DNA from 3 places in the Pseudoalteromonas sp. PA2MD11 genome. Region 2 is predicted to be linked to each of the others. Evidence: predicted binding sites of a transcription regulator. Region 2 holds the regulator's gene; each other region holds the start of a gene.
The links. Region 2 encodes MetJ, which represses methionine synthesis genes. Its sites were predicted from a motif close to TAGACGTCTAGACGTCTA; they were not measured.

Region 1 (10,569 bases), on a different contig from region 2:
AGTACCGGTTTCTGTAGAACCTGTGAACATAACAGCTTGAATACGCTCATCAGGAACGATTGTTTTACCTACTTCGCTACCACGTGCAATAACAGGTTGTACAACGTGCTCTGGTAAGCCAACAGATAGCATAAGTTCAATGGTACGAAGTGCAATTAAGCTTGTTTGCTCAGCAGGTTTAGCAATAACTGTGTTACCTGTCACGATTGCCGCAGCAACTTGACCTAGGAAGATTGCAAGTGGGAAGTTCCATGGGCTGATACATAAGATCACACCACGTGCTTCAAAACGCTCATCTTCAGAAAGTTCCTCAGCGCGTGCAGCGTAGTAGCGGCAGAAATCCACTGCTTCACGAACTTCATCGATACCATCTTGAGTTACTTTACCTGCTTCTTTGATACACAGTGCCACTAACTCATCGTGGTGACGCTCTAAGATATCAGCAACACGGCGTAATAGGTTTGCGCGCTCTTTTACTGGCGTTTGTGACCATGACTCAAATGCTTTTTCTGCATTTTCTAAAAGTGCAGTCATTTCGTCTGAAGATTGTAGCTTCACATGACCAATGATTTCTTTGTGATTCGCAGGGTTCTTCACCGGAAGAGAGCCTTCTGGCACATCGCTTAATTCAATGCGGTGCTCAGCAAACCAGGTATCAAGGTTTTCTTTAAATGGTGTGATTACATTGATATCAGTTAAGTCCATGCCTTTTGAATTAGCACGTTCTTCACCGTATAAATCAATTGGCATCTTAATTTGCGTGTTGTACTTGTTACGTAAACCTTGCAGTGTTTCTACAGGGTCAGGTAACAGTGATTCAACAGGCTTAGTGGTATCAACAATCGCATTTACGAATGATGAGTTAGCACCGTTTTCTAATAAGCGACGTACTAAGTAGGCAAGTAAGTCTTCGTGTTGACCCACTGGTGCGTAAACACGACATTGAATTTTTTCTTGGCTTACGATTTGGTCGAATAACGACTCACCCATACCGTGTAGGCGTTGGAATTCAAAACCTTCGTTGTCACCTTTTGCAACTTCTAAAATAGTTGCCGCAGTGTAGGCGTTGTGTGTAGCAAATTGCGGGTACAGTACATCACGTGCTTCAAGTAGTTTAATAGCACAGGCTTTGTAAGAAACGTCTGTGGTCGCTTTACGCGTGAATACCGGGTAGTGATCTAAACCATCTTGTTGAGTGGTTTTGATTTCTGTATCCCAGTATGCGCCTTTTACCAGACGAACCATTAGTTTACGACCAACGCGACGAGCTAGCTCTGCAACCCATTCAACGACAAAAATAGCGCGTTTTTGGTATGCTTGAACTGCTAAACCAAAGCCGTTCCAGTTACCTAAATCGTCATCACTGAATACCGCTTCAATAACATCTAAAGAGATATCTAAGCGGTCAGCTTCTTCAGCATCAACAGTAAAGCCGATATCGTAGCTTTTCGCTGCAAGCGCAAGTTCTTTTAACTTAGGTACGATTTCAGCAATAACACGTTCACGATGTGTGAACTCATAGCGTGGGTGAATCGCAGAAATTTTAACTGAGATACCAGGGCTCTTGATTGGACCACGGCCATTTGCTGCTTTACCAATTGCGTGGATAGCTGTCATGTAGCTGTTGAAGTAACGCTCTGCATCTTTCATTGTGCGTGCGCCTTCACCTAGCATATCGTATGAGTATACGTAGCCTTTTTGCTCTTTATCGGCTGCACGTTCAATCGCTTCGTTGATAGTACGACCCATAACGAATTGCTTACCCATGATCTTCATCGCGAAGTTCACAGATTTACGAATAACAGGCTCACCTAAACGACCAATTGTTTTTTTAAGAACACCGAATTGCTGCTCTTTTGATTTGTCGCTGTAGTTAACCATTTTACCGGTTACTAACAGACCCCAAGAAGAGGCGTTTACAAATAAAGAATCGCTGCTACCTAAATGCGAGCTCCAGTCACCTTTAGCAAGTTTGTCACGAATTAGTGACTCTTGCGTTGCTTTATCTGGAACACGTAATAGTGCTTCTGCAAGACACATTAATACAACGCCTTCTTCACTCGAAAGTGAGAATTCATTTAGTAATGCATCTACACCGCTTTGACCATCCTGATCGCGACGGATATTTAAAACCATTTGACGAGCACGTTCCCACGCTCGGCTACGCGCTTTCACGCCTACTTCAGCCAAAGGCAAAATATGATCAATAACCGCATTTTCGTCAATACGGTAGAAATCACGGATCTTTTGTCTAATTGGACATTCAGTTGTCAAATCGCCATTAAATAGCATATGTAACCCTCTGGTATGTGGAGTCTAGAAATGAACTTATTGCATTTCTTACCATTGATATAATTCGTGCATTCTAATTAAAATCCAGCAGAATATGCTGGTTAAATTTTTCGATTTACGATAATTTACAGGGCATACCGTTAACTTAGCCGCATAAAATTCTGTTATGACCAGTCCGAATAGATTACGCATGTTAGATCGCATCGATTTAGCAATTTTAGACGCTCTGCAAAAAAATGGCAGAATATCGAACGTAAACCTCGCAAAACAGGTAAATCTGAGCCCAAGCCCGTGTCTAGATCGTGTAAAACGTTTAGAGCAAGAAGGCTACATCGAAGGCTATTACGCAAAGCTTAGCGAAGCTAAACTTAACCAGAGCTTGTTAGCACATGTACAGGTCTCGTTGGTGACCTCGAATACATCGGTATTTAAAGTGTTTCGCGAATATATATTGAATATTCCACAAGTAGTTGAATGCGACATGGTCGCTGGTGGCTATGACTACCTATTAAAAGTACGGGTCTCAGATATGGATGAATATCGCCAAGTACTGGGTGATTTAGTTGATATTCCTGGAGTGGGTACGCATCACACCTATATGGTGATCGAAAAAATAAAACAGGACACAGGCCTTAGATTCGATATTTAACGTAAGGAAACCGAGTGGTTTCCTATACTTCTGTAGCACTGAACGAACGGCGCTACAGTTCATACAACTAACCTAATTGATGTTAATTTTTGATAGTTTTGCTTTGAGTGTTGCCAGCATCGAATCGACAGAACTGTCTTCCTGATTAAGCCCTTCCATGAGCGTCATAAAGTAAATATCAATAATGATATCTGCATCTAAAGCGGTTGCTTTATTGTCATTGATCAGGCGCTTTTTGAATGCTTTAAGCTGCGGTTCAAGCTCGTTCTGTTGCCACATAATTTCTTTAAATAACTCTCGGCTAAACTCCTTTTTTGCAAGGTAAAACTCATAAAGAAAACAAGCGTAATGGTACATTCTATCTGTCGCTGTAGTACTCGAATCTGAGTGTTTAGCGCGGCTTAGAATATCTTCTAGTTCACTCTCAAAACTGTATTTAAGAATCTCAACTTTAGTCGCAAAGTGACTAAATACTGTGCCATTGGCGACATTAGCTGCTCTTGCAATATCTCGTGTGCTGGTCTGGTGGTAACCGAGCTCTGAAAAAAGCTGCCATGAGGCTGTAAGTATCTGTTGTTTTGTTTGCTCTTTTTTGGTCACTGAATACTCCAATTTTTATGCTATTTAACCAGAAATTAAAAAAAACTCAATCAAAGGTGTTGTAAATTGAGCGCGCTCAATATTAAAATGAGCGCGCTCAACTAAATGGATGGTTGCACTATGAATAAATTAAAACGCTTAATTGGTTATGTATTATTCGTACCTGGTATTTGCTTTTATAGCTTTATCTTAGGCCCTCTGCTTATTGCAGTGCTATTGCCTGGAGGCTTGATATTGTTATTGCTTATCTTAGGTTACAAAGAGGGGTTTTTAGTGTTAAAGCAAGAAGTGTTTAATACTCTTAGACAAAAATGCTCTTGAGTAAAAAGTGGATAAGTTTAAAAAAATAAACCCTGCAAAATGCAGGGTTTATTTTTTCAAAATGGTGAGGAGGTTTATGCCCAGCCGTCGTAACGTTTACGGCGAGATAACACCACGGTTAGGATAATACCAAGTAGTAAGCCGATGAACGCAATTGCGCCGCCATAAGTTAATAACTGACGTTTCTCTTTGGCACTGGCTGTTTGCTTAGCATTACGCTCAGACTCAATAGTACTTTTAAGTGCTTCAATTTGCTTGCTAAGCGCTAGGTTTTGCTCTGTTAGTGATTTGTTCTGCTCTTGTAGTTGTGGTAGTTCAATTTCAGCTTGGCGAAGCTGTTCTTGCATTACCGTCATGTCGTTATTCAGCGCTTGAAACTGTTGTTGAATACCTGCGTTTTCAGTAACAAATTTTGACTCTACCCAACCTTCACGATCTTTATCATCACGAATTTTAAAGTAGCCATTATCTTCACCCGACAATAACACTATTTGTGTGCCTGCATCGACTGAACCTAAAATGCGGTAGTTTTTGCTTGGACCTGAGTGCATAAAGGTGTACAGGTTATCGACTATGTAGGCGGTGTTTTGGCTGTCGCTGCTTGGTGCTTCTTCTGCGTAGCTAATAAAAGAGGTGGCCGCAAGAAGCAACCCAAAAATACACTGTTTTAACATCAATCTACCTTGTTAATGTGATCTTGCCTAGGAGTGGCTAAATTTATAATTTCTTTATGTATAGAGATAGTAGGGATTTCAACTATTAATAGCAAGGCTGATATTGTAATCCGTGCGTGGGCTTAACCGCAAAAAACAGGAAAAAATTTGCATTAACAGTCTGCTTTGTTTATTTTGATCACTTATTTATTTTAAATGTACTCCGCAAAGCGAATGGATACTGAGATAGAACTGAAGTTTTTGGTGTCAGATGCCGTTGTTCCACTGATCCCCGCATTAATTACCCAATTTGCAAAAACCGTTACCAATAAACCGTCACGCAATTTACAAAATGCTTATTACGATACGCCAAGCCGAGAATTACGTGCTTTAGATATTGGCCTTCGTACTCGCTGTTGTGATGGTGAGTGTGAGCAAACCATCAAGCTTGCTGGCGAAGTGGTTGGTGGCTTACATCAGCGCCCTGAATACAATTTGCCACTGTCAGGTAACCGCCCTGATTTACTTGCATTTGATGCTGCTATTTGGCCGCATGGTATGCAAGTGCCTGCCATCGCAGAAAACCTATACCCAATTTTTAGCACTAACTTTATACGCCGTACTTGGTTACTCGAAACCGAAAATGGCGCAAAAATTGAAGTGGTATTAGATAAAGGTGAAGTGGCGGCATCGGGCCAAGTTGAGCCAATCTCTGAACTTGAAATCGAACTGATTGAAGGTAGTCGCAATGAGTTGTTTGCTTTGGCAGATAAACTGGTTAGTGAAAGTCATGTTCGCTTAGGGCTTTATTCTAAAGCTGCTCGAGGTTATCGTCTTGCAGATGACAAACCATTAAAAGCAAGCAAATCAATTGGCTTTGTGCCACTAAAACGTGGTGCAACCCAAGAACAAGCCTTAGTAGAAAGCATTAACTACGCGATTCGCTTTGTACAAAAACATGAAGCCTGCTACTTCATAAAACCAAGCTTAAAAACCCTTAAGCGTGTCACCGACGGTATTCGTTTAATTCGCCATACATTTTGGCTGTTTGACGATATTGTTAGTAAAGACGATACCGACTCATTACGTACAGAATTAAAATGGTTATTAAGCGAATTAGCATGGGTTGAAAATGCTATTCAGCTAAAAACCTACACATCTAAGCGCCACGCGTACTACAAAAAAATCAACAGTGCGCCTGAGCTCACTCAAGTTATTAATGACTTAAAAGAGTTGCAGCCAAGTATTGAAGATATCGAAAAACTTTTCCATAGCACCCGATACAACCGCTTACTATTGCAATTAACAACGTGGTTGATTGAAAAACAATGGCGTAAGTCATGGGGGCAAACTGAGTTTCAAGCTGCTGAAAAACCTGTTGCCGATATTGCTAAGCGTTTATTTGCTAAAGATTGGCACGACATGCACGAACTTATTCCTGAGCAGCAAGTGTTTACAGATAAAGACTATTTGGCACTGCGCACCCGCCTTGAAAACTCATTACTCAGCGGCAACTGCTTAGGCGCTTTGTTCGATAAAGAAGATCGAAACGAGTTTCGTATGCCGTGGGTTGATATCTCTCATGGTATTTATGAGTTAAGCACCCTTGAGTACTTAAAGCAGTTATGTGCAGGGCAAGACGACTTAGAGCTAACAAAAATTCAATCTTGGCTTGATCAAAAGTCAGAGTTTTTGGTCAGTGCAATGGAGCAAAGTCGCCACGCGTCATTTAATACAGACCCTTATTGGTTTTAAATAAATGCGCTTGTGCCTATGGATAGGGTTAGCATGTTTGAGTCTCTCGGCAGTGGCTAACCCTATTGAATGGCAAACCTACAAACAGCAAGACGATATAAAGGTTAGCTATAAAAAGCACGAAACTGGCATTATAGAAATTAATGCTTCTGTGCTGGTAAAAAATGCTAAGGCCAGTGACTTTATGGCGCTGTTAAGTGATACCGACAACGCGCCCAATTGGCTCGAAAATGTTAAAAGCGTGACTTTAATGGAGCGCTTAAGCCCCTCAGAAACCCTTGTTTACACTCACTTTAACTCGCCTTGGCCGGTGTTAGATCGCGATTTGGTGAGTTACTCTTGTTATCATGCCTTAGGTGAACATAAAACAGAGCTAAAAATTATCAGTCAGCCATACGCTAAAGCAGAAGTCTCTGGGGTTGTGCGTATTAAAGAGCTCAGGGCTTATTGGCGTTTAGAAGAGCAGCAAAGTAATTTATTGGTAAGCCATCAGGCCTATGCTGATCCGGGTGGCTCAATCCCGCATTGGTTGAGCAATAAGGTATCGCTAAAGAGCGTTTATAAAACGCTACAAGCACTGACAGAGCAATTAACCAATAATCAGTTCTCGCGAGATAACTTAATAAGTCAGTTAGGTTCGTGTTCATAAAAAAAAGCGCCAAAAGGCGCTTTTTTCATTTTATCTAACCTATTACAGGCCAGCAGCTGCGCGAAGTGCGTCTGCTTTGTCTGTACGCTCCCAAGGGAACTCATCACGACCGAAGTGACCATAAGCCGCAGTCGGTTGATAGATAGGACGCTCAAGATCAAGCATTTGGATTAAGCCGTAAGGACGTAGGTCGAAGTGCTCACGTACTAATTCGATTAGACGCGCTTCTTCTAATTTACCTGTACCAAATGTCTCGATGCTGATAGATGTTGGCTCTGCAACACCGATAGCGTAAGAAACTTGTAGCTCACATTTGTCAGCAAGGCCTGCAGCAACCACGTTTTTAGCAACGTAACGAGCAGCATATGCCGCTGAACGGTCAACTTTTGATGGATCTTTACCTGAGAAAGCACCACCACCGTGACGAGCCATACCACCGTATGTATCAACGATGATTTTACGACCTGTAAGACCACAGTCACCCATTGGGCCACCGATTACGAAACGGCCAGTTGGGTTGATGAAGAACTTAGTTGCGCTAGAGATAAGCTCAGCAGGAAGAACCGGCTTAATGATCGTTTCCATTACCGCTTCAACTAAGTCGTTTTGTGAGATTGAATCACAGTGTTGAGTTGAAAGAACAACTGCATCAATACCAACAGGCTTACCATTTTCGTATGCAAACGTTACTTGAGATTTTGCATCTGGGCGTAACCAGTTAAGCTCACCGCTTTTACGAACTTCAGCTTGGCGCTGAACTAGACGATGTGAATAAGTGATTGGTGCAGGCATTAAAACGTCAGTTTCATTACATGCGTAACCGAACATTAGACCTTGGTCACCAGCACCTTGCTCTTCAGGTCGAGCACGGTCAACACCTTGGTTGATGTCTGGAGATTGTTTACCGATAGTGTTTAGGATTGCACAAGAGTCAGCATCGAAACCCATGTCTGAGTGCGTGTAACCGATTTCACGTACTGTTTTACGTGTGATTTCTTCGATATCAACCCAAGCGCTAGTTGTGATTTCACCACCAACCATCACCATGCCAGTTTTAACGTAAGTCTCACATGCAACACGGGCATGAGAATCTTGCTCTAAGATAGCATCTAGAACCGCGTCAGAGATTTGGTCCGCGATTTTATCCGGATGACCTTCAGAAACAGATTCAGAAGTAAATAAATGTTTTGCCATTGTATTTCTGCTCACAAATATTGCGCTTCACAAACGTCGGTAATAGCGCTAAAAAATTAAGGGGCGTATTTTATCTAAAACAAATATGTTTGCATAGTAATTTTACGCCTAGACGTCCATTTAAAATTAGTAATAACGTATTGTTCTTAACAAACGCCTATAAATGGTGCATTTAATGCGGATTTTTAATTGCACTGCACCCTTACAATAAGTAAGAATGGGGCTTCATAAACAACCAGCGCAAATACATAAAGGTAGGAGAATTCATGCCATCACGCAAAGAACTTGCAAATGCTATTCGCGTCTTATCAATGGACGCAGTACAACAGGCCAAATCTGGTCACCCTGGCGCCCCTATGGGCATGGCAGATATCGCAGAAGTACTATGGCGCGATTATCTAAAGCACAATCCAACGAATCCAGAGTGGGCAGACCGAGATCGATTTATTCTTTCGAATGGCCACGGTTCAATGCTGATCTATTCTCTACTGCACTTAAGTGGCTATGACTTACCACTAGAGGAAATTAAAAACTTCCGTCAAATGCACTCAAAAACACCAGGCCACCCAGAATATGGTTATGCACCAGGTATTGAGACTACTACGGGTCCATTAGGTCAAGGGATCACAAATGCAGTGGGCATGGCAATTGCCGAAAAAGCGCTAGCTGCACAGTTTAACCGTGAAGGGCACGATATTGTTGATCACTTCACGTATGCATTCATGGGTGATGGCTGTTTAATGGAAGGTATTTCACACGAAGCCTGTTCATTAGCCGGTACATTAGGCCTAGGTAAACTAGTTGCGTTTTGGGATGACAACGGCATCTCAATTGATGGTGAAGTAGAAGGTTGGTTCAGCGATGACACACCAGCGCGCTTTAAAGCATATGGCTGGCACGTAGTAAGCGATGTTGATGGTCATAACCCTGATGCAATTCGCGCCGCTATCGAAGAAGCGCGTAGCATTACTGATAAGCCATCATTAATCTGTTGTAAAACAGTGATTGGTTATGGTTCACCTAATAAATCAGGTAGCCATGATTGTCACGGTGCACCACTAGGTGAAGACGAAATTAAAGCATCTCGTGAGTTCCTTGGTTGGACTGGCGATGCATTCGAAATCCCAGCTGATATCTATAGCGAGTGGGATGGCAAAGAAAAAGGTAAGCAACTAGAAGCAAGCTGGAACGAAAAATTTGCAGCTTATGAAAGTGCATACCCTGAACTTGCTGCTGAGTTTAAGCGCCGTACAAACGGTGAGCTACCGGCAGATTGGGCTGAAAAGTCACAAGCTTACATCGAAGAGCTACAAGCAAATCCTGCAAACCCTGCAACACGTAAAGCATCACAAAATGCATTAAACGCGTTTGGTCCGTTACTACCAGAATTCATGGGTGGCTCTGCTGACCTTGCTGGTTCTAACTTAACACTTTGGGATGGCTCAAAAGGCCTAGAAGCTAACGATGCTAGCGGTAACTACATTTTCTACGGTGTACGTGAATTTGGTATGTCAGCGATTATGAATGGTATTGCACTACATAAAGGCTTTATTCCTTACGGTGCTACATTCTTAATGTTCATGGAATACGCACGTAACGCAGTACGTATGGCGGCATTAATGAAGCAGCCAAGCATCTTCGTATACACGCACGATTCAATTGGTTTAGGTGAAGATGGTCCAACGCACCAACCAGTAGAGCAAATTGCAAGCATGCGTTTAACGCCTAATCTAGTGAACTGGCGCCCATGTGACCAAGTTGAGTCTGCGATTGCATGGCAACAAGCTATTGAGCGTAAAGACGGCCCAACATCACTGATTTTCACTCGCCAAGGCCTAGAGCAACAAACGCGTACCGCACAGCAGTTAGCTGATGTGAAAAAAGGTGGTTACGTACTTAGCTGTGACGGTGAGCCAGAGCTTATCCTTATTGCAACTGGTTCTGAAGTACAGCTTGCACAAGATGCCGCTGCAGAGCTTCGTTCACAAGGTAAAAAAGTACGCGTGGTATCTATGCCTTCAACTGATTTATTTGATGAGCAAGACGCTGCCTATAAAGAAAGCGTACTACCAGCAAGCGTTACACGCCGCGTAGCAATCGAAGCGGGCATCGCAGACTACTGGTACAAATACGTAGGTCTAAACGGCGCAGTAGTTGGCATGACGACCTTCGGTGAGTCAGCACCTGCAGGCGAGCTATTCAAGCACTTTGGTTTCACTGTTGAAAACATCGTAAACAAAGCAAACGCTTTGTTTTAAGCTTAAGCCGCTAAAATTTTAAAGCCCGCCCTGTATAGCACAGCGCGGGCTTTTTTGTGTTTGACTGGTAGGTTGGGTAGAACGGAGTGAAACCCAACACATTTGCTGGCACATAAACCTTACTCCTCGTGGCGTGCTCAAGTACGCTCTTCAATTATCACATCATGCAAATTGTTAAGCTTTCCCTATGTATTATAA
Region 2 (10,569 bases):
CCCGTTAGAACAATATAGTCAACTTGCTCTTTACCACTGGTTGTTAAGAACATTTGTACTGCGCGTCTTACTTGCTGCAATAGTGATGTTTGGAATGGCGCTAACACCTCAAAAGTATAATTTGGTGGTAAATCCCCAGTTGTTTTACCTATTTCAGCTTCATCAAAGCTTTTATTATAATAAGCAACGATACTATTAGTGTATTGATCGCCGCCAAATACTTGGTCACGGGTATAAATTGTTTCACCCTCTTGCACCACACTAACCAACATCAGAACAGCACCAATATCAACCACAGCGACACACTTATTGTAAGCATCGCTTGGCAACTGTTGATAGTAAACATCCATTGCTCGGCTGAGGGCATAACTTTCTACATCGACCACTGCCGCTTTTAAGTTAGCTGTTTCAAGAGCACCTACACGAGCTTGCACACTTTCAGTTCGCGCTGCCGAAAGAAGTACATTAACTTTACTTGGATCCGCTTCGTTAATAGCCAGTTTTTCGAAATCGATATTAACTTCGTCGAGGGGGTAAGGAATTAAGCTGTCTGCTTCAATAGCAATTTGTGACTCAAGTTCAGCATCAGTTAATGATACATCCATAAAAATTACTTTTGTGATCACGGTTTGCCCAGACACTGCAACAGCAGCGCGTTGTACGGATTTAGGTATTTTTCTTTTTAATTTCGCGATAACATTACCTATTGCTTCTATGTCTTGAATAGAACGTTCAGACATAGCGCCTTTAGGCATAGGTTCAATAGCTAGTGCTTCAAGCCGCAAACCAGCGTCTGTCTCCTGCAATAACACTGCCTTTATACAGTGTGATCCGATGTCGATCCCTACCATCATAGATGAAGGCTTTTTAAATAGCTGACTTAGCATGTTTGCAACTTGGCCTTTGTTTTAATAATAAACAAGTTATAATTTTTATCTGAAAAAATATTATTCATTTTTTAATCAATATATACTAGCAGTCTCCGATTCTAATTGGGAGTCCATTTAGGGAAAATATAAGTGATTTTATTAAAGCGAACTTTACAATTTATTATCATCTGCTCATTCTTAGGACTAATCACTTTAGTTGGTCTATACTATTACGTTAAACCCGACATTCCTAGCGTTCAGGTTTTAAAAGACGTTCAGTTACAGACACCTATGCAAGTTTTCTCACGAGATGGCTTATTGATCAATCAATTTGGTGAAAAACGCCGCATTCCAGTAACAATAGATCAAATACCCCAACCATTAATCGATGCAATATTAGCAACAGAAGATAATCGCTTTTATGAACATATTGGCATTGATCCAATTGGTATAGTTCGCTCAGCCATTGTACTCATATCTACCGGTGAAAAGAAACAAGGCGCAAGTACGATAACCATGCAGCTTGCCCGTAACTTCTTCTTAACCCGAGAAAAAGCATATATCCGTAAAGTTAAAGAGATCTTCATAGCTCTTCACATTGAAAGTATTTTAACTAAGGACGAAATTCTCGAATTATACTTAAACAAAATCGAATTGGGTAATCGCGCCTTTGGTATTGGTGCAGCTGCGCAAGTTTACTATGGCAAAGATTTAAACGAGTTAACTTTAGCGCAAATGGCGATGATTGCAGGCCTACCTAAAGCACCTTCTGCACTTAACCCTATTCGTAACCCAGTTCGCGCAAAGGCTCGTCGAAATGTCGTATTAGGTCGTATGTACACCGAAAAGTACATCACTCGAAGCGAATATGAAGAGGCTATTAACGCACCTATTACTGCAAAATTTCACGGCGCAGAAATTGAAGTCTATGCCCCGTATATTTCAGAGATGGTTCGTGCTGAAATGGTAGCTCGTTATGGTCACGAGCGCGCCTATAATACTGGTTTTAAAGTTTACACCAGCGTTGACTCTAACATTCAACAGGCTGCTCAAGATGCGATTGTTGATAACCTACACGCTTACGATATGCGTCATGGCTTCCGTGGTGCTGCGGCTCAGTTATGGGACAGCGAAAATGAAAGCCCTCTTAGCCAAGAAGAGATCTTATCTAAATTAAAAGATGTCAAAGAATTTGGTCCGCTATTAGCAGGTGTTGTCACCAACGTCGCTGAACAATCAATTGATGTGCTATTAAAAAGCGGTGAACAAGTCACTGTTGAGTGGGATGGTCTAAAATGGGCGCGTAAATATATTACGCGTTACCGTCAAAGCTTTGCACCAAAAACAGCTACCGAAATTTTATCAGCGGGAGCGCAAATTTGGCTGCGTAAAAATGCAGATGAAAGCTATATCCTTAGCCAAGTACCAGAAGCATCGAGCGCACTTGTTTCACTTGATCCGCAAGATGGTCGTATTAAAGCGATTGTCGGTGGTTATAGCTTTGAACAAAGCCAATACAATCGCGCAGTTCAAGCAAAACGCCAAGTAGGCTCAAACATTAAGCCATTTATTTATTCAGCGGCACTTGAGAATGGCTATACGCTTGCTTCTATTTTGAATGATGCGCCAATTAATCAATGGGATAAAAGCCAAGGTGTGGCATGGCGCCCTAAGAACAGCCCAGCGGTTTATAATGGTCCTATACGTATTCGCAGAGCACTCGCACAATCGAAGAACGTAATCTCGGTGCGCCTATTACGTGGTGTTGGCCTTGAGCGTACAGCCGATCATTTGCTTAAGTTTGGCTTTTTGAATAACGATATTAACCGCAGTGAATCACTCGCACTCGGTAGCGCTTCAATCACTCCACTTGAACTAGCCCGCGGTATGAGTACATTCGCCAATGGCGGTCATTTGATAACCCCTTACTTTATCTCTGAGATTCAGGATTCGGCGGGTACTGTTTTATTTAAAACAGAACCTGAACTTGCTTGTGATGCGCCTAAGCAAACTGTAACCCCTGAGTTTGCATCTCTTAACCAGAATCAACAGAGTTTTACTGAAGCTGAGATAACGAAAACACCTCGCTGTGCGCCTCGTATCATTTCTAAGCAAAATGCATTTTTAATTTCGCAAGCTATGCACAGTGCAATTTGGGGGGGCGGTAGTTGGACCCATAAAACAGGCTGGAGTGGCACAGGCTGGCGTGCACAAGCACTTGATCGTCGTGATTTAGCTGGTAAAACAGGTACCACTAATGATTCGGTAGATACTTGGTTTAGCGGCTTTAATCGCAATGTAATGACTTCGGTCTGGGTTGGTTTTGATAACCCTGGAAAAGCCCTAGGCCGCTCGACTTACAATAGTAACCTCGATAAATCGCAAATATCAGGTGCAGAATCCGGCGCTAAAACCGCGCAACCTGCATGGGTCGACTTTATGCGTGCAGCTCTTGATGGCATGCCAGAAGCACCTATTGAGCTTCCTGAAGGTTTAGTATCGGTTCGAATCGACTTAGCAACAGGTCTATTGAGTCACAAAAATGATTACACCAGTCGTTTTGAATACTTCATTAAAGGCACTGCACCAACTAAGTACGTACTCGATCAACCAACAGACGTATTTGAAGAAAAGCTCAGCACAGAGGAAGAGTTGTTCTAAATAGCTAAGTTGCTATAAGACATAAAAAAGCGCCCTTCTGGGCGCTTTTTGCTTAGCTATTTAAACTAAGATCAGCAAAATTATTTTAGGTTATTTACCAGCCAATACAGGTCTGAATGAACACCAGCGGCAGTGACTTCTTTACCCGCTCCAGGGCCTTGGATCACCAACGCATTATCTGTATACCACTGTGAATTTATCACAAAGATGTTATCGCCCGGTTTAAGGCTTGCTAATACATCATCTTTGCCAACATTGACTAAACCAACTTGAGCCTGAACCTTACCATCAATGAGTGTGATAGCACCGGTGTAGCGCACCACTTTGTCTTCTGCCGCAGCTTGGGCAGCTTTTTCTGTCATGAATTCATCGAGTAGCTGTTTGTTTGCAAGAAAATCTTGCCAGCTACCTGCTGCAAGCTGTTCAGGCATAAGTGGTGTTAAAGCAATATCATCAAGCTCTAAATCAAGGCCTAAGTCACGCGCTAAAATTAGTAGTTTACGCTGCATATCACGGCCAGATAAATCTTCACGAGGATCTGGCTCTGTATAACCCATTTGCTGAGCTTGAAGCACTAAATCTGAAAACGGCACGCTGCCATCGTAACTGCTACATAACCACGATAAAGTACCCGAGAATACCCCTTCAATACGGTTAATGCTGTCTCCGCTATTTTGCAAATCAGCTAAAGCAAAGTTAATCGGTAAACCTGCGCCCACACTGGTATTATAACGCCACAACAAGTTTCGCTCAGCCAAATTAGTGCGCAGGTTTTGATACCAGCTATTTTCTGCGGTACCCGCATATTTGTTTGCACTGATCAAATGACAGTTAAGTTCAACAAAGTCAGGGTATAACTGACTGAACGCCTCACTGGCAGTGATATCAATCACCACTTTGTGCTCATAATCTAGTTCATTGATACGTGCTAATAATTCAGCTTTGTCGTAGCTTTGCGCTTCGTTATGCCACTGCTCTTGCCATGTTTCGGTATTTAAACCACTGGCACTAAAAAGCATTTGTTTAGAGCGTAAAAGAGCAACTACTTTTACTTTGTACTGAGCAGATAAACGCGCAAACTGAGCTTGTAGTTGCGATAAGAACACTTCGCCCACATTACCAAGGCCAGCAACGATAATGGCCAACTCTTGACCTTTGTTTACCAGCTTGTCATGTAGAAGAGTTAAAACATCACTATCAATTGCCTGATCGTTTAAGATCAACACATAGTTTTCGTCTTGTTGTACAAAACGAGGATGAATACTTTGCTCTTTTAAAAGCGCTGTGGCTTGCTCTGTTAGCGCAGATACATCAGCTGTTGGGGCAACCACTGCACAACCACTTAAATTAGACTCGACAATATTAGCACGGCCCGCTAAGTGGCTGACAACTTGGTGAGTGCTTTGACCTGGCACTAATAAGTAAGTATCGCCCTCTTTAGTAAAGTGATGCAGGCTGTGTTGAATTAACTGACTAAGCTCACCGACTTCACCACTGCTTAGTTTATCAACCCGTAATAAATCGATGTTATCTAAGGTCGTAATAAAACGTTTTGCTTTACTATAACCTTCTTTTACTACCTCGGTTGGCGTTGCATCACAATCAAAGCTACTTCTTACCACCAGTTTGATTTCTGAGTCTTTTAACGGCGACAAGGTTTTTGCATGCAATACTGGGTTACCTAAACGCGCTAATAAGTTAGCTTGTTCGCGGCATACTTTGGCGTACTTAACCGCATTTTTAACTTTACGAGGGTCAGTACTAAATACCCCTTGTGTATCTGTCCAGATAGACACTTGCTTGGCAAAAGTATAACTCGCTAACAAAGTGGCACTGTAATCACTGCCATTGCGGCCTAATGTCACCGTATTACCTTGGCAATCTGCAGCTATAAAACCCGTTACTACGTTGATATGTGTTCTGCTAATCGCATCGCTGCATTGCTGTTGGTTTTTTTGATGTAAAAGCTGACCATCATTTAGAGTAAATAGCTGTCTTGCATCAACATCTTGCGAATCGACACCTAACTGATTTAGATAAGCGGCCAATAAACGCGCCGACCACACTTCACCATGAGCAAGTAAAGGGGCTTCAAGTAACTGCTGCTGACTAATTAATTCATTTAATACAGCAAGTTCATCTTTTAACTGTGCCAACGCCTGTTGTTTATTCTGCCCTATAAGTAGCTGCTCAATAAGCGCACGTTGATTGTTATCAATAAGCAATAGAATATCGCTAACAGCTTGGCTATCTTGCTGCTGGTAACTTTGCCAAAGCTTTACCAGGGTATCGGTTGTTTTACCCGATGCCGACACAACGACGCAATCGCCCTGCTCTGTATTAGCAAGAACGATGTTCGCTACCGCATGATAACGATCTGCCGAGCTTAAGCTTGAGCCACCAAATTTATGAACAATATTTACCATTTTTCTACCACAATGCCGTATGTGCTGGCGTTAACTTAAATGACGCGTTTTGTTGTGTATCTTGCTGTGCTTGCTTAGCTTCAGCTTTTGTAACTTGCTGGCCTTGACCTGGCTTAACTAAATTGAAAACACGGTCTAAGTCAGCAATGAGATCTTTTACGTCTTCAATGCCTACAGAAATACGGATCAAGGTATCGCCCACACCGGCTTCAAGACGCGCTTTAGGCTCCATGCCTGCGTGGGTCATTGTTGCAGGGTGACAAATCAAACTTTCTACCCCACCTAACGACTCAGCAAGGCTAAAGTCTTTAAGGCTTGTTAAAAACGCAGCAGCATCGTTGATGTCGCCTTTAATATCAAAGCTCACCATGCCACCAAAACCACGTTGCTGTGCCTTAGCAAGCTCATGTTGTGGGTGAGAAGCAAGGCCAGGGTAATAGACTTGGCTTACATAAGATGAGTTTTCTAAATACTCAGCAATGGCAAAGGCATTTTCTTGGTGCTGCTTTAAACGTACATTTAAAGTACGTAAACCACGAAGCGTTAAGTAGCTGTCAAATGGTGCTCCAGTAATACCGATATTATTCGCCCACCAAGCAAGCTCGTCGCCTAGCTCTTGCGTTGCAGCAATCACTGCACCGCCCACTACATCAGAGTGACCATTAATGTATTTAGTGGTTGAGTGCACAACAATATCAACACCAAACTCAATGGGGTTTTGTAATGCAGGTGATAAGAAGGTGTTGTCAGCCGCAACCAAAGCACCGCACTGCTTAGCAATGCTAGTGATTGCTTTAATATCTGTTAAACGCAAGATTGGGTTACTTGGCGTTTCAATCCAAATCAACTTAGGTTTAATCGCTAAAATTTCTTGGAGATTTTCAGATTTAGTTAAATCCAAAACTTTCAGTTTTAACAGGCCACGTTTTTCAAGCGAGGTGAATAAACGGTAACTACCGCCATAACAGTCATGTGGGATCACTAACGTATCGTCACTGTTTAATAGCTGAGTGGCTAAATGCACTGCAGACATACCTGTTGCAGTTATAATACCTCTAGCACCACCTTCAAGCTCAGCTAAGGTTTCAGCTAAGATATCGCGATTTGGATTACCGCTGCGCCCATAGTCATACTGGCGCTTAGTATCAAAATCAGCAAACGAATAGGTGGTTGATAAGTAAATTGGCGGTACAACCGCACCATGATGTTTATCGGCTTCAATGCCGTGACGAACAGCAATCGTCGCTTTATTTTTTTCGCTCATTTCATCACCTATTCTTTAATTGGATGTTTAGACGTCTAAAAGGTTAGATGATCAAATATGAGAAGTCAAAGCATTTATCGCTCACGCATAGAAGTTTATACATTTACACCACTAGATGGCCAAATAACTAGTATTTGACTATCTTTTTTAAAGAGATAGAATTTCCGCATCTTGCGCTGTGAATAAGGCGTAAATCACTGACAACCGAGGCAACGAAACAACTTATGGCTAAATGGAACGGTGAATACATTCACCCATATGCAGAACACGGTAAAAAATCAGAACAAGTAAAAAAGATTACCGTATCAATCCCACTCAACGTATTAAAAGTATTAACTGACGAGCGTACACGCCGCCAGATCAATAACCTGCGTCATGCGACGAATAGTGAGTTATTGTGTGAAGCTTTCTTACATGCTTTTACAGGTCAACCATTACCAAATGATGACGACCTACGTAAAGACAACCCTGAAAAGGTACCTGAAGAAGTTAAAAGAATTATGCAAGAAATGGGATTAGATATCCCAGTGCTTGATTCAGAATAAGTATTTCGGCCATCGGATCACCGCCGATAATCGCAGATATAAAAAAACTCAGCCTAGGCTGAGTTTTTTATTGCGCGTTATACCTAAGGCTAATTAAGTTTAACGCATGTAATCTTCTGGCATATCGATTTGCGCCACACCCGACTCTACAGCTGCTTCAGCAACAGCACGTGCAATACGTGGTAATAAACGCGGATCCATAGGCTTAGGAATGATGTACTCGGCACCAAACTCAAGTGACTCAACGCCAGCTGCTTTTAATACTTCACTTGGTACAGGCTCTTTCGCGATGCCGCGAATAGCATGAACTGCAGCAATTTTCATTTCATCATTAATTGCCGTTGCACGAACATCTAACGCGCCACGGAAAATGAATGGGAAACAAAGCACGTTATTTACTTGGTTAGGGAAATCTGAACGACCCGTTGCCATAATTAAATCGTTACGCGCACTGTGTGCAACTTCTGGAGCAATCTCAGGATCTGGGTTTGAGCATGCAAACACGACTGGCTTGTCTGCCATCAGCTTAAGATCATCTGCAGTTAACAGGTTAGGACCTGATACACCAACGAATACGTCGGCATCAGCAATAACATCTTGTAATGTACGCTTATCGGTATTGTTAGCAAATAATTGCTTATACTCGTTTAAGTCATCACGACGTGTATGGATCACACCTTTACGGTCAAGCATATAAATGTGTTCACGCAGTGCGCCACACTTAATTAAAAGCTCCATACAAGCAACAGCAGCAGCACCGGCACCTAAACATACGATGATGGCATCTTCGATGTCTTTACCTTGCACTTCAAGAGCGTTAAGCATACCAGCAGCAGTCACAATAGCGGTACCATGTTGGTCATCGTGGAAAACTGGAATATCACAGCGCTCGATAAGCGCTTTTTCGATTTCAAAACATTCTGGTGCTTTAATATCTTCTAGGTTGATACCACCAAACGTATCAGCGATGTTAGCAACCGTATTAATGAAATCTTCTGTTGTGCGGTGTTTAACTTCAATATCAATTGAGTCAAGGCCAGCAAAACGTTTGAATAGTAAGGCTTTACCTTCCATTACAGGTTTTGATGCAAGCGGACCTAAGTTACCTAAACCTAAAATTGCGGTACCGTTTGAAATAACTGCAACCATGTTGCCTTTGCCTGTGTATTTATAGGCGTTTGCTGGATCAGCAGCAATTTCACGGACTGGTTCAGCCACACCTGGGCTATAAGCTAAAGCGAGATCGTTAACCGTTTCGGCTGGCTTGGTTAGTTCAACACTAATTTTACCTGGAACGGGGTGGGCGTGGTAATGTAATGCTTGTTCACGAAAATCTGACATAACGCGATAGTATCCTGCAAAAAGTTAAAAAGTGAGAGAGCTTGCATCAGTACGATACCTGTAATGTATAAAAATTCCAAGTATTATCAGGTCTATCCTGTTATATGCTATATCGCTTAATTTTAAAGGATTTCCCAACAATTTCTGTGCATAGTTGCGATTAATCAGACATAAAAATTCATCTATTTATGACCTTTTAAGCACGTGTTGTTGTATTTTATGCGCACGTACACTGCAATTAGCCGAAATTAGCCCAAAACAGCCATTTCAACGAAGTTCACAGCATTTACTAACAAAGTTATTTAAATTTATTATTTCTAATAACTTTTAGATACCAATACGCTTAATTAAGTAGTCTATTTTGAGGCAATGAAACCTTGTTGATAGCAAGGCAAAAATTTCGTTATTTAGTTGTGTTCTAAATCAGAAATTTTTAACGCAGGTAGCGACAGGTTTAATCCCTCAAAATGATTAAGTATTATTGCGGATTGGTATACTCATTTATACAAAAAAGAATATAGCCAAGGGGTGGCACTTTGTCTGCAAAATTAGCGACATAATGGGCATAACAGCCAGAAATAGTTATGCAAGATACATAAGTGAAGATGATAAGTAAGTGGCAGGTTATACCAATTTGCTTAATTAAGTGATCTATTTTGAGGCAATAAAACCTCGTTGATAGCAAGGCAAGAATTTCGTTATTTAGTTGTTTTAAATCAGAAATTTTTAACGCAGATAGCGACAGGTTTAATCCCTCAAAATGATTAAGTATTATTGGAATTGGTATCAATAATGTCGTTTGTAAGTTTTAGGTATAAAAAAAGCACCCTAAGGTGCTTCTTTCAACTAAACAGCAGAGATTACTTCTTGCTGCTAAGTGCACCGAAGCGCTTGTTGAAACGATCAACACGGCCGCCAGTGTCTAAAATCTTTTGCTTACCAGTGTAAAACGGGTGACACTCAGAACATACGTCTAAGTGGATGTCTTTACAAAGAGTTGAGCTAGTTTCGAATTTGTTACCACATGAACAAGTTGCAGTGATAGCTTCGTACTTAGGGTGAATACCTTCTTTCATAGGGAACCTCTAGTTAAGGCCGTATCGCTCTCCAAACCCGAAGTCTGGCACCATACGCAGTTAATACAATTAATAGGCCGCGTATTTTATAGCTCAAGAAGCCTTACGACAAGCTTTAAATACATCTTTCGCTAAAAAAATAACCAAGTGGTCTGTTGTTCAGTATTTGTTGGTAGGTTTTTAACTGCAATTTTAGTACATTATCTTTCTATCTTTGTTTCAGTTGAGTTGTTATGCACTTTGTAGAAGTTGCCATAAAAGTCCCTTTACAGCGTACCTTCGATTATAAAGTTGAACAGCTGCTGCATAGCCCTGAGTTAAAGCCAGGTATGCGGGTTCGCGTGCCATTTGGTAGTCAAAAAAAGGTTGCCGTGGTACTGGCTCTTA
Region 3 (10,569 bases), on a different contig from region 2:
TTTTTCATTCCACAGCTTGGTAGCCAAATTTATTCAATGGCAGGCATGGAAACAAAGCTTCATTTAATTGCTGATGAGCCGGGTACTTTTAAAGGCTTCTCTGCTAACTACAGTGGTGCAGGTTTCACAGGTATGAAGTTCGATGCCATTGCAACAGCCACTGAAGCTGATTTCGATGCATGGGTAAACAAAGTAAAAAATACTGGTTCTGCATTGACTAAGCAAAGCTATGTTGAACTTGCAAAACCAAGTGAATACGACCCAGTTAAATACTATGCCAGCGTAGATAAAGATATGTTCCATTCAATCGTAATGAAATATATGCAAGCGCATGGCTCTCACGGTGCAATGCAACACGCTATGCCAGAGCACTCAGCTCATAAGAAGCGCAGCGAGGACGAGGAATAATCATGTCGTTGTTAGGTAAATTAACATTAGACGCAATCCCGTTTCATGAACCAATTATCATGGTTACCATGACGGTTGTTGCTGTCTTAGGTCTGTTAGTGGCAGGCTTAGTAACAAAATATAAAAAGTGGGGCGTGATTTGGCACGACTGGATCACCTCAATTGACCATAAGCGTTTAGGTGTTATGTACATCATTCTTGCGCTTATCATGCTTTTCCGTGGTTTCGCGGATGCCATTATGATGCGACTGCAATTAGCAATGGCTACTGGCGGTGCAAGTGGTTACTTACCACCAGAGCACTATGACCAAATATTTACGGCACACGGGGTGATCATGATCATCTTTATGGCGATGCCGTTTATGATTGGTTTAATGAACATCATTTTACCTCTGCAAATTGGTGCCCGTGATGTTGCATTCCCATTCTTAAATAACCTTAGCTTTTGGTTAACTGCTGGCGGTGCAATCCTAATCAATATCTCATTATTCTTTGGTGAGTTTGCGAAAACGGGTTGGGTTGCATATCCACCGTTGTCTGAATTGTCATTCAGTCCAGGTGTCGGGGTCGACTATTATATATGGGCCTTGCAGATATCCGGCTTGGGTACCTTATTAACATCGGTAAACTTCTTAGCGACTGTATTTAAAATGCGTGCACCAGGCATGACATTAATGAAAATGCCTATTTTTACTTGGGCATGTACGTGGGCGAATATCTTAATTGCAGCATCGTTCCCAATTTTAACTGCTGTACTGGCTATGTTAACGCTTGATCGTTATCTCGATTTCCACTTCTTCACGAATGAATTAGGTGGTAACGCTATGATGTACATCAACTTATTCTGGGCATGGGGTCACCCTGAGGTTTACATTCTGATCTTACCTGCGTTTGGTATTTTCTCAGAAGTTATCTCAACGTTTGCTGGTAAACGCCTGTTTGGTTATAAGTCGATGGTTTATGCAAGCGGTGCAATTTCGATTTTAGGTTTTATCGTTTGGCTTCATCACTTCTTTACTATGGGCTCAAGCGCTAACGTTAATGCCTTCTTTGGCGTTATGACCATGGTTATTGCGGTACCGACCGGGGTTAAGTTGTTTAACTGGCTGTTCACTATTTATCGTGGTCGTTTACGTATTACTGTGCCTGTCCTTTGGACTTTAGGTTTTATGGTGACGTTCACTATCGGTGGTATGACGGGTGTTCTACTTGCTATTCCTGGTGCTGACTACGTATTACATAACAGCTTATTCTTAATCGCTCACTTCCATAACACCATTATTGGTGGTGCGGTATTTGGTTACTTAGCAGGTTTTGCTTACTGGTTCCCTAAAGCAATGGGCTTCAAGCTTGATGAAAGCTGGGGCAGAAAGTCTTTCTGGTGTTGGTTAATTGGTTTCTTCGTGGCATTCATGCCGTTATACGTACTTGGTTTCTTAGGTATGACACGTCGCTTAAACCACACTAACAACCCTGATTGGAATATCTGGTTATACATTGCAGCTGGCGGTGCGGTAATCATTCTGTTCGGTATCTTATTCCAAGTTGTACAACTTGTAGTGAGCTTTAAAAACCGCGAGCAACTTGATGATACTACGGGCGATCCGTGGAATGGCCATACTCTTGAGTGGGCATCTGCTTCACCTCCGCAGTACTACAACTTTGCAAAAATTCCTCATGTTGATGACATCGATGCGTGGACAGACATGAAAGAGAAAGGCTTAGCTTACAAGCAAGAAGCCTCTTATAGCCCAATTCATATGCCAAAAAATACATCGGCAGGTGTATTAATGAGCGCGGCTTTAACAACCTTCTGTTTTGCCATGATCTGGCACATTTGGTGGCTTGCAGCCTTTGGTTTACTGGGTGCTATCGTGGTGTTCATCAAACGTTGTTACACCAGCGATGTTGATTACTACGTGCAACCAGATGAAATTGTTGAACTAGAAACGGCTCACAATACAGCCGCTACAAAGGAGGTGAATGCATGAGTAGCATTTCTGCAGGACTCGACACCTTAAACGGCGCACACGGTCATGTCGATGCACATGACCATGAGCACCACGATACAGGCGGTAACACCGTATTTGGTTTCTGGCTTTATCTTATGACTGACTGTCTGTTGTTTGCATCATTTTTTGCAACCTACGCAGTATTGTTCATGAACACTGCTGGCGGTGTGTCGGGTAAAGATATTTTTGAACTTGATTTTGTTGCGGTTGAAACCGCAGCTCTACTACTTAGTAGTATCACATTTGGCTTTGCGATGATCTCTGCTCACGGGCAGAAAAAGGCGGCTACGTTAACTTGGTTGCTGGTTACCTTTGCCTTTGGTGCAGTGTTTATTGGTATGGAAGTGTACGAATTTCATCACCTAATTGCGCACGGTAATGGCCCTCAGCAAAGTGCCTTTTTAACATCGTTCTTCTCTTTAGTGGGCTTACATGGTCTTCACGTTACAGCGGGTCTTATTTGGATGACTGTCCTGATGATTGAAGTTGTGCGCCGTGGTTTAAACCCACAAACAGTGACACGCCTAAGTTGTTTAAGCCTATTCTGGCACTTCTTAGATGTGGTGTGGATCTGTGTATTTACCGTTGTTTATTTAATGGGAGCAATGTAATGAGTCACAGTGAATCACATGTAATTAATAACTTAGAAGTTCATGCACATAATGAGCAATCACATGGCAGCGTTAAAGACTATTTAATTGGTTTTCTACTGTCAGTGGTTTTAACGGCTATTCCTTTTTGGGCTGTGATGAGTGGTTCGTTTTCTAAAACGACCACTGCATGGTGCATCGTGAGCATGGCGATTGTGCAAATTTGGGTGCATTTGAAATATTTCTTACACCTAAACTTCAAAACTGAAGGCGGCAAGGCAAGTTCATTGTCGTTTATCTTTAGTGCTTTAATCACTGTAATGGTGGTTGGTTTGTCGGTGTGGATCATCTACGAATCGAACGCCATGATGATGTACTAATAACAATTACTTTGTAATTGGTAAAAGATTTACGAAAGGAGCTGGTTAGTCTGAAGTTGTGTCTCCAGTTCTTACAGTCTGTTACTAGCTAGTTTCTTTCGTAATATTGCGTTTGTGCTGAAAATTAGAGGAGTCGAGGAAGTGTTTCGACGTTATTTAAATGTCACTAAACCTGGCATTATCATGGGCAATTTGATCTCTGTCGCGGGGGGATTCTTGCTAGCCTCTCGCGGTGATATTGACCCATGGTTAATGATCGCAACCTTACTAGGGTTATCTTTAGTAGTGGCATCAGGATGCGCGATCAATAACGTAATTGATCGTGATATTGATGTTGCTATGGCGCGCACTCGCAAACGCGTCACAGTGACTGGCGAAATGTCAGCAAAGGAGGCTATGGCACATGGCATCGTGCTTGGTGTTATTGGTTTCGGATTATTAGCAGTGTATACCAACGTAGTGGCACTCTTATTTGCTACTTTTGGTTACGTCATCTACGTAGGTGTGTACAGCTTATATATGAAACGTCGTTCTGTGTACGGCACCTTTGTAGGAAGTTTATCTGGCGCAGTACCGCCTGTAGTGGGTTATTGTGCCGTAACTGGGCAGTTTGATGCTGGTGCTGTGATTTTATTGGTCATGTTTAGTCTATGGCAAATGCCTCATTCATATGCAATTGCAATCTTTCGTTATAACGACTACCAAGCGGCCAGAATTCCTGTGTTACCAGTAGCGCAGGGGATCGAGAAGGCAAAGCATCACATTGTTTTATATATCGCCGTGTATGCGTTGGTTGTAATGTTATTAACCATTAGTGGTTATACAGGTTTAGCCTTTATGGCTGTAGCTTGTACAACGAGTTTTTGGTGGTTGCTAATGGCGCTTCGTGGCTATCGTCGCAATATTGATGTAAGCGGCTGGGCGCGCCAAGTGTTTGCTTTTTCAATTGTAAACATCACGGTTTTGAGCATAGCTATGGCTTTAGATTACCATTCGGTAGCTCCACAGCTACTTGTTTTAACTTAGAAAAAAGTTGCTAACATATCCCAATGTTACAGTAGCAAAGGCCCGGTTTTTCTCCACCGGGCCTTTTTTCTTTGTTGTTTTTAAAAGCGAGCAGCTTGCTCTACCACAATGCCATGACGAGCCGCTAAACGGCGATGGTCTTTATCATAACCACCACCAATCACGGTTGCGACAGGTACATTGTGCTCAAGGCAGCGTTTGAGAACTAAATGGTCGCGTTGTGCTATCCCTTGCCAGCTTATATCAAGTTTTCCTAAGCCATCTTGCTGCCATACATCTACACCTGCATCATAAAGTACTAAGCCTGGGTTTAGGGTGTTTAATAAATAACTCAGCGTATCGTCAACAACGCCTAGGTATTCACTATCAGCGACATTCGGTGCTAAACCTATGTCTAAATCGCTGGCTGATTTTCGAAACGGAAAATTCTTTTCACAGTGAATAGAGCAGGTATAAGCGTAGGGCTGATGTGCCAGCATTGCTGCGGTACCATCACCTTGATGAACATCTAAATCAAAAATAAGTATATTGGTTACTTCACCACTTTTTATCAGGGTTTCGCTGGTAAAAGCGAGGTCGTTTACCATGCAATAGCCAGAGCCAAAATCAGTATGGGCATGATGAGTGCCACCCGCTAAGTGACAAGCGATGTCATGTTTAAGTGCTAAACGTGCTGTTTGTAAGGTGCCCAGAGGCGCGGTAAAGGTACGTGCCATCAGCTCTTTTGACCAAGGTAAGCCAATACGGCGCATCGCTTTTTCATCTAAGCGGTTGTGCCAAAGGTCGTGGATATAGTTTTCGCAGTGCACTAATTCAAGGGGCTCAGGGCTGCCAAGCATCGGTTGAGTTAGGTTGTCATTTATTAATCCAAGGTTTTGTACATGCTCATATAAATAAGCAAACTTACTCATCACAAAGCGATGGTTAGGATCGAAACTAAACGAGTAATTTGGGTGATACACCAAGGGTAAGTGGGGATTTAACTGCATAGCTCATTGAATAGCTGAATTTGCTACAGCATAACGAATCTACCGACAAATGTTTACTCTGGTGCGTGAATTAAATGAGCTAACTCGCGATGTAATAATGCTTCGTCACCCAGATTTAGCTCAATCAACCGTTTTAAGTGAGTAATACTATCAATATCGATATGTTCGCAGCGAAGGCCTGCATGCTGATGCTCAACATGGCACAGCTCCACTTGCATTTTAATCTCGATTGATGACTCTGGCAGGGTAAAGATTAAGTCAGCTTTACTATGAATTGGCACTAAAAATGAATCACTTTTAGTAATGAGCGCACCTTGCAAAGATAAATCAAGTAACTGACAGTTGTAGTCGTTATCTTCGATACGAAAGATCGCAGGGCAAGAAAATAATACCCGCGAAAACTCTCTGCGTTCATTCATAGCTGTATCTCCAACCTTAGTGACCTAATCAGTATAGATCATAATTGAATGAGTGAGTGAAATGATTACAGCAACAAAAAAGCCCCTAAATCGGGGCTTTTTGAGTATCAGCTAATTAGCCAATTTTTTTGTATTTAATACGCTTAGGTTGTGCCGCTTCTGCGCCTAAGGTTTTTTTCAGCCACTCTTCGTATTCTGTGTAGTTACCATCGAAGAAGTTAATTTGGCCTTCGTCACGGTAGTCAAGAATATGTGTAGCAATACGGTCAAGGAACCAACGGTCATGCGAGATACACATTACACAGCCAGGGAACTCTAAAATAGCGTTCTCAAGTGCACGTAGTGTTTCAACGTCTAGGTCATTGGTTGGCTCATCCAGAAGTAATACGTTACCACCAGCCTTTAACAGCTTAGCTAGGTGTAAACGGTTGCGCTCACCACCTGATAGGTCTTTAACGAATTTTTGTTGGTCGTTACCTTTGAAGTTAAAGCGGCCAACATAGGCACGGCTTGGGAATTCAAAGTTACCAATTTTCAATACGTCTTGGCCGTTTGAGATTTCTTGGAAAACAGTGTTGCTCTCGTCCATGTTGCCACGGAACTGATCAACAGTTGCAAGCTCTACTGTTTCACCAACAATGATCTCACCGCTATCAGGCTTTTCTTCACCGCTTAGCATTTTGAAAAGCGTTGATTTACCTGCACCATTGGCACCGATAATACCTACGATAGCGCCTTTCGGCATTGCAAAGTTTAAGTCATCGATTAATACACGGTCGCCAAAGCTCTTCTTCAGGCCTTTCACTTCGATAACTTGATCACCTAAGCGTGGACCCGGTGGAATGAATAGTTCATTCGTTTCGTTACGCTTTTGGTAATCGTTTTGCTGAAGCTCAGAGAACTGTGCCATACGTGCTTTAGACTTAGCTTGACGGCCTTTCGGGTTTGAACGAACCCATTCAAGTTCTTGCGCGATTGATTTTTGACGTGCTTTTTCAGATTTCTGTTCTTGTTGTAAACGTAAATCTTTTTGCTCAAGCCACGATGAGTAGTTACCTTCCCAAGGAATACCTTCACCACGGTCAAGCTCTAAAATCCAACCTGCTACGTTATCTAAGAAGTAACGGTCGTGGGTTACAGCAACCACGGTACCTTCATAGTCGTGTAAGAAGCGCTCTAACCAAGCAACTGACTCAGCGTCTAAGTGGTTGGTAGGTTCGTCAAGAATAAGCATATCTGGTTTTTCAAGTAGTAAACGACAGATCGCAACACGGCGACGCTCACCACCCGAAAGGTGTTCAATTTTTGCATCCCAAGGTGGAAGGCGTAATGCATCAGCTGCACGCTCTAACACGTTGTCGATATTGTGACCGTCGTGCGCTTGGATGATAGCTTCTAATTCGCCTTGCTCTTTCGCAAGTGCGTCAAAGTCAGCACCGTCCATTGCATACTCGTTGTATACTTCATCAAGGCGGTTTAGTGCATTTTTAACTTCGCTTACAGCTTCTTCTACTGTTTCGCGAACTGTTTTGCTTTCGTCTAGTACAGGCTCTTGCGGTAAGTAACCGATTTTAGTGCCTGGTTGAGGGCGAGCTTCACCTTCAAAGTCTTGGTCAACACCAGCCATAATGCGAAGTAACGTTGATTTACCTGCACCGTTTAGACCTAGCACACCAATTTTTGCGCCTGGGAAAAAGTGTAAAGAAATATCTTTTAAGATAGTGCGCTTAGGTGGCACAACCTTAGATACTCGACTCATCGAGAATATAAACTTGTCTGGTAACACCATGAAAGAAGCCTTCAATTTATAATAAAAATTAACAGCAAGTATTGTATACCCAAACTACCTCAAAATACAGAATTCAGCGTTTATGATAGGCTTAATATCAAGGTGTTATTTACTCAAAAAGCCATACATTTCAATTAATGACCACTCAGAAATATCATTTCTTTTGGACATCTAAACATCTAGAGGTTGAAATTTCTAACTATCCGTTCATAATTAGCAGTCAGATAAGTATGCTCGGAGCTAGCTATGCCCATTACAGTAAAAGATGAATTGCCTGCCATTGCAAAGTTACGTCAAGAAAACGTGTTTGTAATGCCAAAAAGTCGTGCTAAAACGCAAGAAATCCGCCCAATGCGTTTGGCCATCTTAAACTTAATGCCAAACAAAGTTGAGACCGAAGTGCAGTTTATTCGCTTGTTAGCAAACTCACCGCTGCAAGTTAATGTTGAGCTGTTACGCTTAGATACCCATCGCACCAGCAGTAACTCTGAACAGCATATGGATACGTTTTATCGTTATTTTTCAGAAGTGAAAGATAATAACTACGATGCCATGATCATAACAGGCGCGCCGCTTGCTCATTTAGAGTATGACGAAGTTGCTTACTGGGACGAACTAAAAGTTATTTTAGATTGGGCAGAGCAGCATGTTACGTCTACGCTGTTTTCGTGTTGGGCGGCCCATGCCGGTCTTTATCATCACTATGGCCTCAAACGTGATCTGAAACCAAACAAACTCAGTGGCGTATTTACCCATAAAAGCTATTTTGACCATGCAGCGCTGACGCGTGGCTTTGATGATACCTTTTTAGTGCCACATTCTCGTTATGGTCATATTGATATCGATAAGATTAATGCCTGCGAAGAGCTGGTAGTATTAGCCGGATCAGAGCGAGTTGGTGCCTACTTAATTAAAAATAAATCAGGTAGCCAAGTGTATATTACTGGCCATCCAGAGTACGATGCTCATACCTTAAAAGGGGAGTATTTACGTGACCAAGAAAAATCAGCAGATGCACCTAAGCCAGAAAATTACTTCCCTGACGATAACCCAGACAACGAACCGTCGAAAACGTGGCAAAGTCATGCCTTTTTATTGTTTTCGAATTGGTTAAACTATTATGTGTACCAAACTACACCGTATGATATTAACTTAGTTAGCCAAGATGTAAGGACTAACAACTATGCCGAGTAATGCAGTGAATAAACGCGAACAATTAACCGAGGCGCTAAAACAGCGAATTTTAATCCTCGATGGCGCGATGGGCACCATGATCCAAGAATATAAATTAGAAGAACAGGATTATCGCGGTGAGCGCTTTAAAGACTGGCATGTACTTATTAAAGGCAATAACGATTTATTAAGCCTAACTCAGCCAAAAATCATTGCTGATATTCACCGTGCTTACTTAGAAGCCGGTGCTGATATCATCGAAACGAATACCTTTAATGCCACGACTATTTCGATGGAAGATTACGACATGGCGAGCCTTAGCCGCGAAATCAACCTCGAGTCAGCGAAGCTTGCACGCAGCGTGTGTGATGAACTTGAAGCAAAAGATCCTAGCAAACCGCGTTATGTAGCCGGTGTACTTGGGCCAACGTCAAAAACCTGTTCTATTTCACCAGATGTAAATGACCCAGGTTATCGTAATATCAACTTTGATAAGCTGGTGGCGGCGTACGTTGAGTCAACACTGGCACTGATGGAAGGTGGTGCTGATCTTATTTTAATAGAAACTATCTTTGATACCCTTAATGCAAAAGCGGCTTCGTTTGCCGTAGAAGAAGCATTCGAGCAAGCTGGTCGTAGTTTACCTGTGATGATCTCAGGCACCATTACCGATGCCTCAGGCCGAACTTTATCAGGGCAAACCACAGAAGCATTTTATAACTCAATTCGCCATATTAAACCGCTATCAATCGGCCTTAACTGCGCACTTGGCCCTGACTTACTGCGCCAGTATGTTGAAGAGTTATCGCGCGTTTGTGAAACCTTTACCTCGGTGCATCCCAATGCCGGTTTACCGAACGAGTTTGGCGAATATGATTTAGAAGCTCCTGAAATGGCCCAAGAAATTATTGATTGGGGCAAGTCTGGCTTTATCAATATTGTAGGTGGTTGTTGCGGCACCACACCGGCTCATATTAAGGCGTTTGCGAAAGGCCTTGAAGGTGTTAAACCTCGCCAATTACCTGAGCTTGAAGTGCGTATGCGCTTATCGGGCCTTGAAGCGTGTAACTTAAACTAGGAAACCGACATGACTGACCAAATTGCTGTATTTACTAACGTCGGTGAGCGTACCAATGTAACAGGCTCGGCTAAGTTTAAGCGCTTGATCATGGAAGAAGATTACGAGACCGCTCTCGATGTTGCCCGTGAACAAGTAGAAAATGGCGCGCAAGTAATTGATATCAACATGGATGAAGCCATGTTGGACTCGAAAGCGGCGATGGTAAAGTTTTTAAACTTAATTGCCTCAGAGCCTGATATCTCAAAAGTACCTATCATGGTCGACTCATCTAAATGGGACGTGATTGAAGCAGGCTTAAAGTGTATTCAAGGTAAGGCCATTGTAAACTCAATTTCACTTAAAGAAGGTGAAGAGCCGTTCATCCGCCAAGCTAAGTTAATTAAACGCTTTGGTGCTGCTGCGGTTGTAATGGCGTTTGATGAAACTGGGCAAGCAGAAACTGCTGATCGTAAGTTTGAGATTTGTCAGCGTAGTTATAAAATACTCGTTGATGATATTGGCTTTCCGCCAGAAGACATTATTTTTGACCCGAACATTTTTGCCGTCGCAACGGGTATTGAAGAGCACGATAACTACGCTGTTGAGTTTATTGAAGGTACGCGCCGAATTAAGCAAGGCTTACCGCACTGTAAAGTGTCGGGTGGTGTATCGAATGTGTCGTTCTCGTTCCGTGGTAATAACCCAGTTCGTGAAGCTATTCAC

Region 1: a site for MetJ is predicted at 8,215-8,232, ahead of metK (methionine adenosyltransferase). Genes of this name have one in related genera too.
Region 3: a site for MetJ is predicted at 7,778-7,795, ahead of ISP07_RS10635 (homoserine O-succinyltransferase). Genes of this name have one in related genera too.

The regions. Positions count from the first base shown of each region.
Region 1 is NZ_JADKNF010000004.1:101,798-112,366, reverse strand. Features, by position in the region: gene putA (bifunctional proline dehydrogenase/L-glutamate gamma-semialdehyde dehydrogenase PutA) at 1-2,292, opposite strand, end outside; gene ISP07_RS06825 (winged helix-turn-helix transcriptional regulator) at 2,459-2,941, shown strand; gene ISP07_RS06820 (TetR/AcrR family transcriptional regulator) at 3,014-3,541, opposite strand; gene ISP07_RS06815 (hypothetical protein) at 3,662-3,862, shown strand; gene ISP07_RS06810 (TIGR04211 family SH3 domain-containing protein) at 3,937-4,536, opposite strand; gene ISP07_RS06805 (CYTH and CHAD domain-containing protein) at 4,750-6,270, shown strand; gene ISP07_RS06800 (START domain-containing protein) at 6,308-6,919, shown strand; gene metK (methionine adenosyltransferase) at 6,962-8,113, opposite strand; gene tkt (transketolase) at 8,380-10,371, shown strand.
Region 2 is NZ_JADKNF010000017.1:52,164-62,732, forward strand. Features, by position in the region: gene ISP07_RS16675 (pilus assembly protein PilM) at 1-887, opposite strand, end outside; gene ISP07_RS16680 (penicillin-binding protein 1A) at 1,020-3,530, shown strand; gene metL (bifunctional aspartate kinase/homoserine dehydrogenase II) at 3,611-5,956, opposite strand; gene metB (cystathionine gamma-synthase) at 5,961-7,220, opposite strand; gene metJ (met regulon transcriptional regulator MetJ) at 7,445-7,765, shown strand; gene ISP07_RS16700 (malic enzyme-like NAD(P)-binding protein) at 7,865-9,106, opposite strand; gene rpmE (50S ribosomal protein L31) at 9,967-10,182, opposite strand; gene priA (primosomal protein N') at 10,416-10,569, shown strand, end outside.
Region 3 is NZ_JADKNF010000008.1:60,340-70,908, forward strand. Features, by position in the region: gene cyoA (ubiquinol oxidase subunit II) at 1-408, shown strand, start outside; gene cyoB (cytochrome o ubiquinol oxidase subunit I) at 411-2,399, shown strand; gene cyoC (cytochrome o ubiquinol oxidase subunit III) at 2,396-3,031, shown strand; gene cyoD (cytochrome o ubiquinol oxidase subunit IV) at 3,031-3,390, shown strand; gene cyoE (heme o synthase) at 3,532-4,416, shown strand; gene ISP07_RS10620 (histone deacetylase) at 4,497-5,405, opposite strand; gene ISP07_RS10625 (PilZ domain-containing protein) at 5,459-5,824, opposite strand; gene ettA (energy-dependent translational throttle protein EttA) at 5,940-7,613, opposite strand; gene ISP07_RS10635 (homoserine O-succinyltransferase) at 7,860-8,807, shown strand; gene ISP07_RS10640 (homocysteine S-methyltransferase family protein) at 8,797-9,864, shown strand; gene metH (methionine synthase) at 9,874-10,569, shown strand, end outside.